3 regions of the Mesorhizobium sp. M0166 genome follow, and region 2 is predicted to be linked to each of the others. Evidence: predicted binding sites of a transcription regulator. Region 2 holds the regulator's gene; each other region holds the start of a gene.
The links. The regulator LexA, encoded in region 2, represses DNA repair genes until DNA is damaged. The targets are predictions, from matches to a motif close to TGTTCNNNNTGTGTTCNG.
Positions count from the first base shown of each region.

Region 1 (3,281 bases), on a different contig from region 2:
CTGATGAAGGAGACGCAGCCGCTGCGTTTCTTCGGCGCGTTTTCCGTGTTCTTCCTGGCATCAAGCCTGTTCCTGATGGCGCCGGTGCTGATCGAGTTCGCCGAAACCGGGCTTGTGCCGCGCATGCCGACCTGGGTACTGTCGGTCGGGCTGCTGCTGCTGTCGATGCTGGCGGCGGTGACCGGGGTAATCCTCGATTCGGTGTCGCGCGGCCGGGCCGAGCAGAAGCGCATCTTCTATCTGTCGATGCCTTCCGGTCGTGTCGAACGTGAACGTGCAAGCGCTCTCGCGACTTTGAAGGCCGGACCGCGCAAGACCCCGCGGGCGGCTTAGAGCTCTAAATGGGACGCCTCGCCCGCTTCATTGTCGCCGGCGGCATCGGCTTCGTCGCCGACGCGGCGGCGCTTTGGCTGGTGCTGACGATAGCGCCGCTCGGACCATTCGCGGCTCGCATCATCTCGATCGGTTTTGCCCTGTCCGTCACCTGGCTGATCAACCGCCATCTGACCTTCTCGCCTTCCAGCCGCGGCATCGCGCAAGAGGGCGCACGCTACGGCGGCGTCGGCATCGCCACCAGCATCGTCAATTATCTCGTCTATTGCGCCATGCTGTTCGCGCTGCCGATGGTGTCGCCGCTCGTTGCCCTTGCGGTCGCCTCGCTGGTTGCCATGGCGCTGTCCTTCCTCGGCTATTCCAAGCTGGTCTTCGACCGCTGAAAGCATCGCATTGGGGTCTGCGCCAAGCGAAGCGCAGCCTCATCATGACCTTGGCCGATTGGCAGAAGCCGCCGATTTCCTTATATCGCTGTCGTCGACGCATCGGCCCGAAAATCGGAAATCGAATTTCGAAAAGCACGATGCATGGATTGAAAAGTGTTGGAGCGTACTTTGTGCATCCAAATGGATCGCCCCAAGTGCGCTGGAGAGCTGCCATGCCCCTGAAAGTCGCCGTCCAGATGGACCATATCTCCACCGTGTCGATTGCCGGCGACACGTCGTTTGCGCTGTCGCTGGAAGCGCAGCGGCGCGGCCACCAGCTGTTCCACTACACGCCCGACCGGCTGTCGCTGCGCGACGGCAAGGTGTTCGCCCGTATCGAGGCGATGCAGGTCCGCGACGAGAAGGGCAACCATTATTCGCTGGGCGAAGAAGTCCGCATCGACCTATCGGAGATGGACGTCATCCTTTTGCGGCAGGATCCGCCCTTCGACATGAACTACATCACCACCACGCATATCCTCGAGCGCATCCATCCGCAGACGCTGGTGATCAACGATCCGGCCTGGGTGCGCAACAGCCCGGAAAAGATCTTCGTCACCGAATTTCCCGACCTGATGCCGGACACGCTGATCACCAAGGACCCGCTCGAGGTCTCAGCCTTCCGCAAGGAGTTCGGCGATATCATCGTCAAGCCGCTCTACGGCAATGGCGGCGCCGGCATCTTCCACCTGCACGAGGCCGACCGCAACCTCGCCTCGCTGCTCGAAATGTTCGGCCAGATGTTCCGCGAACCGTACATCGTGCAGCGCTACCTCAAGGAGGTGCGGGCCGGCGACAAGCGCATCATCCTGATCGACGGCGAGCCTGTCGGCGCCATCAACCGCGTGCCGGCCGAGCATGATTCGCGCTCCAACATGCATGTCGGCGGCCGCGCCGAAAAGACCGAGCTGACGGAACGCGAACGCGAGATCTGCGCCCGCATCGGCCCCTCGCTGAAGGAGCGCGGCTTCATCCTCGTCGGCATCGACGTCATCGGCGACTACATGACCGAGATCAACGTGACCTCACCGACCGGCATACGCGAAGTGCAGCGCTTCGGCGGCGCCGACATCGCCAGCCTGTTCTGGGATGCCGTGGAGGAGAAGCGTAACTAGTCGCTTCGGGAGCGCCGCGTTGCAAACATTGCAGCCGTTGCGTTCAGCTGTTCCCCAAATGTTCTTGCCTTCGCCGGAAATCTGTGGTTGTTTCCGGTGACGCCGTTCGCGGCATGATCGCAAAGGCTTGGGGCAAAGCCTGCATCCGGGGTGAAGACATGGTGGCGCGGGTTCGCACGGTTGCTTTCCAGGGCATCGAGGCCGTGCCGGTCGACGTGCAGGTGATGATCGCGCCGGGCAAGGTCAACATGCACATCGTCGGGCTGGCCGACAAGGCGGTGGCGGAAAGCCGCGAGCGGGTACAGGCAGCACTGCATGCATCCGGCCTGTCGATGCCGTCGAAGAAGGTCACCGTCAATCTGGCGCCGGCCGACCTGCCGAAAGAAGGCAGCCACTACGATCTGCCGATCGCGCTCGGGCTGATGGCGGCGCTCGGCGCCATTCCGGGCAACATGCTGGCCGGCTATGTCGTGCTTGGCGAATTGTCGCTCGACGGCACCATTGCCGCGGTGGCCGGGGCGCTGCCGGCGGCGATCGGCGCCAATGCCGAAGGCAAGGGCCTGATCTGCCCGTTCGCCTGCGGGCCGGAAGCGGCCTGGGCCGGCAAGGATTTCGACATCTTGGCGCCGCGCAGCCTGATCGCCATCGCCAATCATTTTCGCGGCACGCAGGTCCTGTCGCGGCCGGAAGCCGGCATCCGTGCTTCGGCGCGCGACCTGCCCGACCTTGCCGACATCAAGGGCCAAGAGACCGCCAAGCGGGCGCTGGAGGTGGCAGCAGCCGGCGGCCACAATCTTTTGATGGTCGGGCCACCGGGCTCCGGTAAATCGATGCTGGCGCAGAGGCTGCCGTCGATCCTGCCGCCGCTGGCGCCCAGGGAATTGCTCGAAGTCTCGATGATCGCCTCGGTGGCCGGCGAACTCGGCGAAGGAAAGTTAACCGACCGGCGGCCGTTCCGGGCACCGCATCATTCGGCCTCGATGGCGGCGATGGTCGGCGGCGGGTTGCGCGTGCGGCCGGGCGAGGCCTCGCTTGCCCATCACGGCGTGCTGTTCCTCGACGAGTTTCCCGAATTCTCGCCGCAGGCGCTCGATGCGCTGCGCCAGCCGCTGGAGACCGGCGACTGCATGATCGCGCGCGCCAACCACCGCGTCACCTATCCGGCGCGCATTCAGCTGGTCGCGGCGATGAACCCGTGCCGCTGCGGCATGGCCGGCGAGCCGGGCTATCGCTGCCTGCGCGGCGACCGCTGCCGCACCGACTACCAGGCGCGCATTTCCGGCCCGCTGCTCGATCGCATCGATCTCAGGATCGAGGTGCCGGCGGTTTCGGCGAGCGATCTGATCCGGCCGGACCGGGCGGAGAAGAGTGCAGCCGTGGCACTGCGCGTCGCTCGTGCCCGTACGAT
Region 1 is NZ_JAMYTD010000004.1:330,192-333,472, forward strand. Features, by position in the region: gene NKJ46_RS08240 (glycosyltransferase) at 1-333, shown strand, start outside; gene NKJ46_RS08245 (GtrA family protein) at 342-716, shown strand; gene gshB (glutathione synthase) at 932-1,873, shown strand; gene NKJ46_RS08255 (YifB family Mg chelatase-like AAA ATPase) at 2,032-3,281, shown strand, end outside.
Region 1: the regulator LexA is predicted to act here: its motif matches at 1,922-1,939, upstream of NKJ46_RS08255 (YifB family Mg chelatase-like AAA ATPase).

Region 2 (3,281 bases):
CGCAGCAGCGTATCCTTTCGCGTCGAAGCCACACCCTCAGCCATGTAGAGGTCCGTCGGAAAACTATCGCCCTCGGCGACGATGACCTGCCGCTCCGGTCGCATGGCCATGGCGGCGTGCAGCAGTTTATAGATGTTGACCGACGTCGTGTCGCAGACCACCGTCTGGCCGGCCGCGGCACCGATCAGGCGCCCGAGCTGGTCGCCAAGTTCAAGCGGCATGTTGAACCAGCCGGCCGTGTTCCATGCGCGGATGAGATCATGCGACCATTCTTCGGTCGCGGCCTTGCGCAATTCATCGAAAGCGGCACGTGAAGCAGCTCCTAGCGAATTGCCGTCGAGATAGATCACTCCTTGCGGCAACACAAAGCGGTCGCGCATCGCGCGCAGCGGATCTGCGGCATCCATCGCCTTTATGGCCGCGAGATCGGGAATTCCTGTCATGATTTGCCTGCTCCCCCAAAATTCAATGCAACGCCGGATACGCATCGACTGTTCTTCCATCACCTGGTTGCGCGCAGGAAGGCTCCACCGGCGAGAAGCAGCCTAACCAGGCGGTGGAAACCAGGACTTAACCCGAGGTTGGCGTTTTGAGTTCGTTTCGTTCACGGTGCATTGACCAAACCGCACACTCGATAGGGGTTCACTTCCGTGCCCTCCGCCGACCGACGGCCGATGCCAATGTGGCCTTCCGGGAAGCCAGAAGGGCGCAAACGAAAGCAGAATCAAGGCGATGAGGCTCGCGACGGTGAAAGTGGGGTACCCCGGTTAGGGGACGTCGTTTGTTTCCCGAGCCTTAACGCATTCATTAAACTTTAAACAGTTGCGGAACACAACTGGAACAGATAGTGTTTGTTCTGGGTTTGTTTTCTGATTCTGTTGGGGGTCGCTATGCTGACACGCAAACAACACGAACTGCTTATGTTCATCCACGAAAGATTGAAGGAAAGCGGTATCCCGCCTTCCTTCGACGAGATGAAGGAAGCGCTCGACCTGGCTTCCAAATCGGGAATCCACCGGCTGATTACGGCACTGGAGGAGCGCGGCTTCATTCGCCGTTTGCCCAACCGGGCCCGTGCGCTGGAGGTGCTGCGCCTGCCTGACTCGATCGCCCCCGGCCTCAATGCGGCACGCAAGTTCTCGCCGAGTGTCATCCAGGGCAGTCTTGGGCAAGGCGGTCCGCGGCAAGGCAAGCCGACATCGTCGCGCGTCCCTGCGGCCGGAAATGACGACGATGTCGTCGCCGCCGTTTCGATCCCGGTGATGGGCCGCATCGCCGCCGGTGTGCCGATCGACGCCATCCAGCACCAGACGCATTCGATTTCGGTGCCGCCGGATATGATCATGGGCGGCGAGCATTATGCGCTCGAGGTCAAAGGCGATTCGATGATCGAGGCTGGCATTTTCGACGGCGACACGGTGATCATCCGCAATGCCGATACGGCGAGCCCCGGTGAGATCGTGGTGGCACTGGTCGACGAGGAGGAAGCGACGCTGAAGCGGTTCCGCCGCAAGGGCGCTTCGATCGCCCTGGAAGCCGCCAATCCGGCCTACGAGACGCGCATCTTCGGACCAGACAGGGTCAAGGTGCAAGGCAAGCTCGTCGGACTGATCCGCCGCTACTGAGTTCCGCCCTTGGCGCCGGCTTTGGGTTTGTCGGCCCTGCGGTATGGCGGCAGGCCCCGTGCCGCGCGTGAAAATTTCCGCTGCACGTGCCAGGGCCGGTATGATTTTTCGACCGCGAAACGGATTTCGGCGCGTGTTGCAGCTTGTGGATCGAAATAGACGGCGGCACTTCCCGCGCGCGCCAGTTGCCGTTTGGTGACGACGAGGACCAGCCGGTCGTAGTAGCAGGGGTTATGGGCGGTGGCGTCGTCGATGACGATCAAACTGGCAAAGGCGCAGGCTGGCCGCGCAGTATCGCGGTCCTTGGCTTGTGCGATGATCGCGCCGGATGGATGCCTGGCAAGGCAGAGGCCGTCCGTGCAAATGAACGGCATACCCGGCGGTAGGTCGGCCGGATCGGCAATGTCGAATTGCGGATCGTTCTTTCCAGGTGTTTCCGGCGCGACGATAGCCTCTGATGTGAGCGCGCGTTTCCAGTTGTCGATGGTGAACTCATTCGGGCGTGCCCGGTTGACCGCGAGTTCACCGCTGTCGATCGGCAGCGCGACCAACCGTGCGTCCTCCGAGATCAATACATCGGGTACGCGCGTCTGGGTTGTCGTTAGCAAGCCGGCGAGCGCAAAAGGAAGTGCCGCCAGCCGCAACCAGGTCGTCGCCATGCTGGCAATGACAAGGGCGATCGTCACCAAAAGGACGGATCTCAGCGAAATCAGCCCAACCGCATCGATTGGCGAGCGCTCGGAGATCCACCCGGACAGGGCGATCATCGCCGTCAGCCCCTTGCCCATCACGTATAGGAAAGGCCCATCCGCGCCGAACGGCATCGCCAGCGCACTGAGGACGGCGAAGGGCATGACGACCAGTGAGACGATGGGCATGATGGCCAGATTGGCGAACAGGCTGAGCGGCGCCACGCGCTGGAAATGCCATATGGCGAAAAGCGCCGTGGCGCTCCCTGCAATGATTGAGGTCATCGCCAGGCCGCCCATGCCCAGCAGGACCTTTCGCGTGGCGAGGCGTAGCGGCGACCGCCGCGGCGGCGGCGTGGTGGCCCTGCCGGCGCGGTAGTCGGACCAGCCGGCATAGGCGCCGACAAGGGCCGCCGTCGCGGCGAAGGACATCTGGAAGCTCGGACCGACCACCTCGTGTGGCGACACCAGAATGACCGCGATGGCCGAGATCGCCAGGTTGCGCATGGTGAGCGCGGCCCGGTCGAACAGCACGGCGATAAGCATCACCGCCAGCATGATGAAGCTGCGTTCGGCCGCTACCACAATGCCGGAAAAGACGAGGTAGGCCGCAATCGAAAAAAGCGCGGCGGCCGCGGCATATTTCTTGACCGGCCGTCGCGATGAGAAATCGGGAAACAGCGCAAAGGCGCCGCGTAGCAGCGCCATGATGGTGCCGGCGACCAACGCCATATGCAGCCCCGAGATAGAGATGATGTGATAGATGCCTGTACGCCGCATCGCTTCGTTGATCTCCTCGGGAATGCCGGCGCGCACGCCGACGATCAGCGCAGCAGCAATCTCGCCCTCGGCGCCGCCGATGCGGCTGCGGATATGGTCGGCGATGGATTCGCGCGCGTCTTCGATCGCAGAAGAAAGCCGCGCGGCAAGCGGCATGCTGCCCGACGACACGACTTTCGGATTGCCG
Region 2 is NZ_JAMYTD010000007.1:183,072-186,352, forward strand. Features, by position in the region: gene kynU (kynureninase) at 1-443, opposite strand, end outside; gene lexA (transcriptional repressor LexA) at 891-1,625, shown strand; partial or broken gene NKJ46_RS11825 (ComEC/Rec2 family competence protein) at 1,619-3,281, opposite strand, start outside.

Region 3 (3,281 bases), on a different contig from region 2:
AGCGGAGTAGATCATGATTCCGAAAAGTGGACTCCGGTTTTCGGACAAGATCATGGGTCTAACAAGAAGATAGAAATCCCAATCAGGCAGAACGCAAGGCCGGCTCGTCGGCCTTGCTCGCGCGGTCCCGGGCGACGACGCGATTTCGCCCGGCGCGCTTTGCCGCATAGAGTGCTGCGTCGGCTTCGGCCAGCACATCGTCGAGACCGGTGCCGCTTGTTCCGCCAAAGCCGATGCCGCCGCTGACTGTGCTTCGCAACGGACCAAGTTGGGTGGCCACGACTTCCGTGCCGAAGGCGACGCTGATCTTGCTCGCAACATCATAGGCCTTCTCTTCCGTCATCCGCGACATGACGAGGACGAATTCCTCGCCGCCCAACCGGAAGGCGTCGACGCCGGTTCTGGCGTATTTCCTGATGACGGCGGCAAAGCGGCGCAGAACCTGGTCGCCGACCGGGTGACCGAATACGTCGTTCGTCCTCTTGAAATGGTCGAGGTCGAACATGGCGACGGACATGAACGGACCGAAGACCCGCTCGCCGTAGAGTGCCGTCAACGCCCGCCGGTTCATCAGCCCGGTCAATGGATCGGTCATCGTTTCGGCCTTCAATTCGATCTGCGCCTGCAAATGGTGCAGGGAGAGCGTCAATGCGCCGAGCCCGGTCATGCAGGCGACGGCTACGACGGAATTCACCCGCTCGGCCCAATTGTCCGGTGCTACACCGAGCACCCATTGGCCCTTGACCAACAAGACCGCGCCGCAAAGTCCGAACGACAGGGCACAGACGCCGCTCAGGAACGAGACGACCAGCAATATCCGGCGATCGTGACCACCCTCAATCCAGAACATCGCTCCGATGAGCGAGAGCAGCGCCGTTACCGTCGCGTAGGTGACAATAAATCCGACGCCATCAAACCCAAGATATGTCGCGCCCGCGCAAACAGCCATCGCAAGCAAGGTCGGCAAGATGGCGCGCCTGTAGTCGCGCATGCCGAGATATTGCATGGCCGACAGGCAGATAATCAGAAAACCGAGGCTGAGAAGCGCAAGCACGATCTGGCAAAGCCAGGCGCTTGGATCCTTGGTGTAATGCCAGAACAACACTACATGTGCGACGAGCACGAGAATGCCGCACGCCACCGTCAGCACAAAGCGGGCTTGTGGCGCGGTGAACCAGATCGCAAACATGGTGATGCTGAGGCACGTGCCCGACAGCGTCGCCGCGAGCAAGAGCGAACTGTAATCCAACATGCTTAAGCGACAGCCTCTTGAGGATTCCGCTGCATTCTAGGTCAGCGACAGTTCGCGGATATCGTTTTTCAGCCAACCTTGCGGCGCAACCTTCGGACAAGGTTTACAAAGCGTCGATGCTCTAGGCTTATTTCCGCCGCTTGGTTGTCGAATGGTTTTGCAGTAAGAGGCTCTATCCTCGAACGTAACAGGAACCTCCGTCGCCTGCCCGCGAAAAGCGTGGCAGTATCGGGTGGTGATTCGCAGCATCGGAATCCAGGACCGGCATGGACGACAACAACGATCTTTTCGCCAAATTGGACAAGCAGCCGCAACCGGCTCGCGCCGCCGCGCGCCCGGCCGACCCGCTGGTGCAGGCGGCGAAGCGGCCGGCGCCCCGCGACGCCAGCGAGAGCTACAGTGCCGCCGACATCGAGGTGCTGGAGGGGCTGGAGCCGGTGCGACGGCGCCCGGGCATGTACATTGGCGGCACCGACGACAAGGCGATGCACCATCTGTTTGCCGAGGTCATCGACAATTCGATGGACGAGGCGGTCGCCGGCCATGCGACCTTCATCGATGTCGAGCTTTCCGCCGATGGATACCTGTCCGTTACCGACAATGGCCGCGGCATTCCGGTCGATCCGCACCCGAAATTCAAGAAGCCGGCGCTCGAACTCATCATGACGACGCTGCATTCAGGCGGCAAGTTCGACAGCAAGGTCTACGAAACTTCGGGAGGTCTGCACGGTGTCGGCGTTTCCGTGGTCAACGCACTGTCCGACCATCTCGAGGTCGAGGTCGCGATTGGGCGCAAGCTCTATCGCCAGCGCTTCTCGCGAGGCGTTCCGGTGACCGGCCTTGAGCAGCTCGGCGAGGTGCACAATCGCCGCGGCACGAAGATCCGCTTCCATCCAGACGAGCAGATTTTCGGCAAGGGTGCTGCGTTCGAGCCGGCCCGGCTCTACCGCATGGCGCGCTCAAAGGCCTACCTGTTCGGCGGTGTCGAAATCCGCTGGACCTGCGATCCCTCGCTGATCAAGGAAAAGGACACGACGCCGGCCAAGGCAGAATTCCATTTTCCGGGCGGCCTCAAGGACTATCTGAAAGCCTCGCTCGGCGACGAATTCCAGGTGACCCGTGAAATGTTCGCCGGCAAGAGCGAGAAGCAGGGCGGTCACGGCTCGCTCGAATGGGCCGTGACCTGGTTCGGCGGCGACGGTTTTATCAATTCCTATTGCAACACCATTCCGACCGCCGAAGGCGGCACGCATGAGGCCGGCTTCCGCAACGTCCTGACGCGCGGCTTGCGCGCCTACGCCGATCTAGTCGGCAACAAGCGCGCCTCGATCGTCACTTCCGAGGATGTGATGATCTCTGCAGCGGGCATGCTATCGGTGTTCATCCGCGAGCCGGAATTCGTCGGCCAGACCAAGGACAGGCTGGCGACGATCGAGGCGATCCGCATCGTCGAAAGCGCTATCCGCGACCCGTTCGACCACTGGCTGGCCGATAATCCGCAGGAAGCGTCGAAACTGCTCGAATGGGTGATCGCGCGCGCCGACGAGCGGGTGCGCCGCCGCCAGGAAAAGGAAGTGTCGCGCAAGAGTGCGGTGCGCAAGCTGCGCCTGCCCGGCAAGCTCGCCGACTGCACGCAGAATGCTGCCGCCGGTGCCGAGCTCTTCATCGTCGAGGGCGATTCGGCCGGCGGTTCGGCGAAGCAGGCGCGCGATCGCGCCAGCCAGGCGGTGCTGCCGCTGCGCGGCAAGATCCTCAACGTCGCCAGCGCCGGCAGCGACAAGCTGGCCGGCAACCAGCAGATATCCGACCTCATCCAGGCGCTTGGCTGCGGTACGCGCTCGAGATACCGCGACGAGGACCTGCGCTACGACCGGGTCATCATCATGACCGATGCCGACGTCGACGGCGCCCATATCGCCTCGCTGCTGATCACCTTCTTCTACCAGGAGATGCCAAGCCTGGTCCACGGCGGCCATCTCTATCTGGCGGTGCCGCCGCTGTATTCGATCCGGCAAGGCGGCAAGGTCGC
Region 3 is NZ_JAMYTD010000024.1:46,092-49,372, forward strand. Features, by position in the region: gene gcvP (aminomethyl-transferring glycine dehydrogenase) at 1-10, shown strand, start outside; gene NKJ46_RS23280 (GGDEF domain-containing protein) at 83-1,252, opposite strand; gene parE (DNA topoisomerase IV subunit B) at 1,519-3,281, shown strand, end outside.
Region 3: the regulator LexA is predicted to act here: its motif matches at 1,431-1,448, upstream of parE (DNA topoisomerase IV subunit B).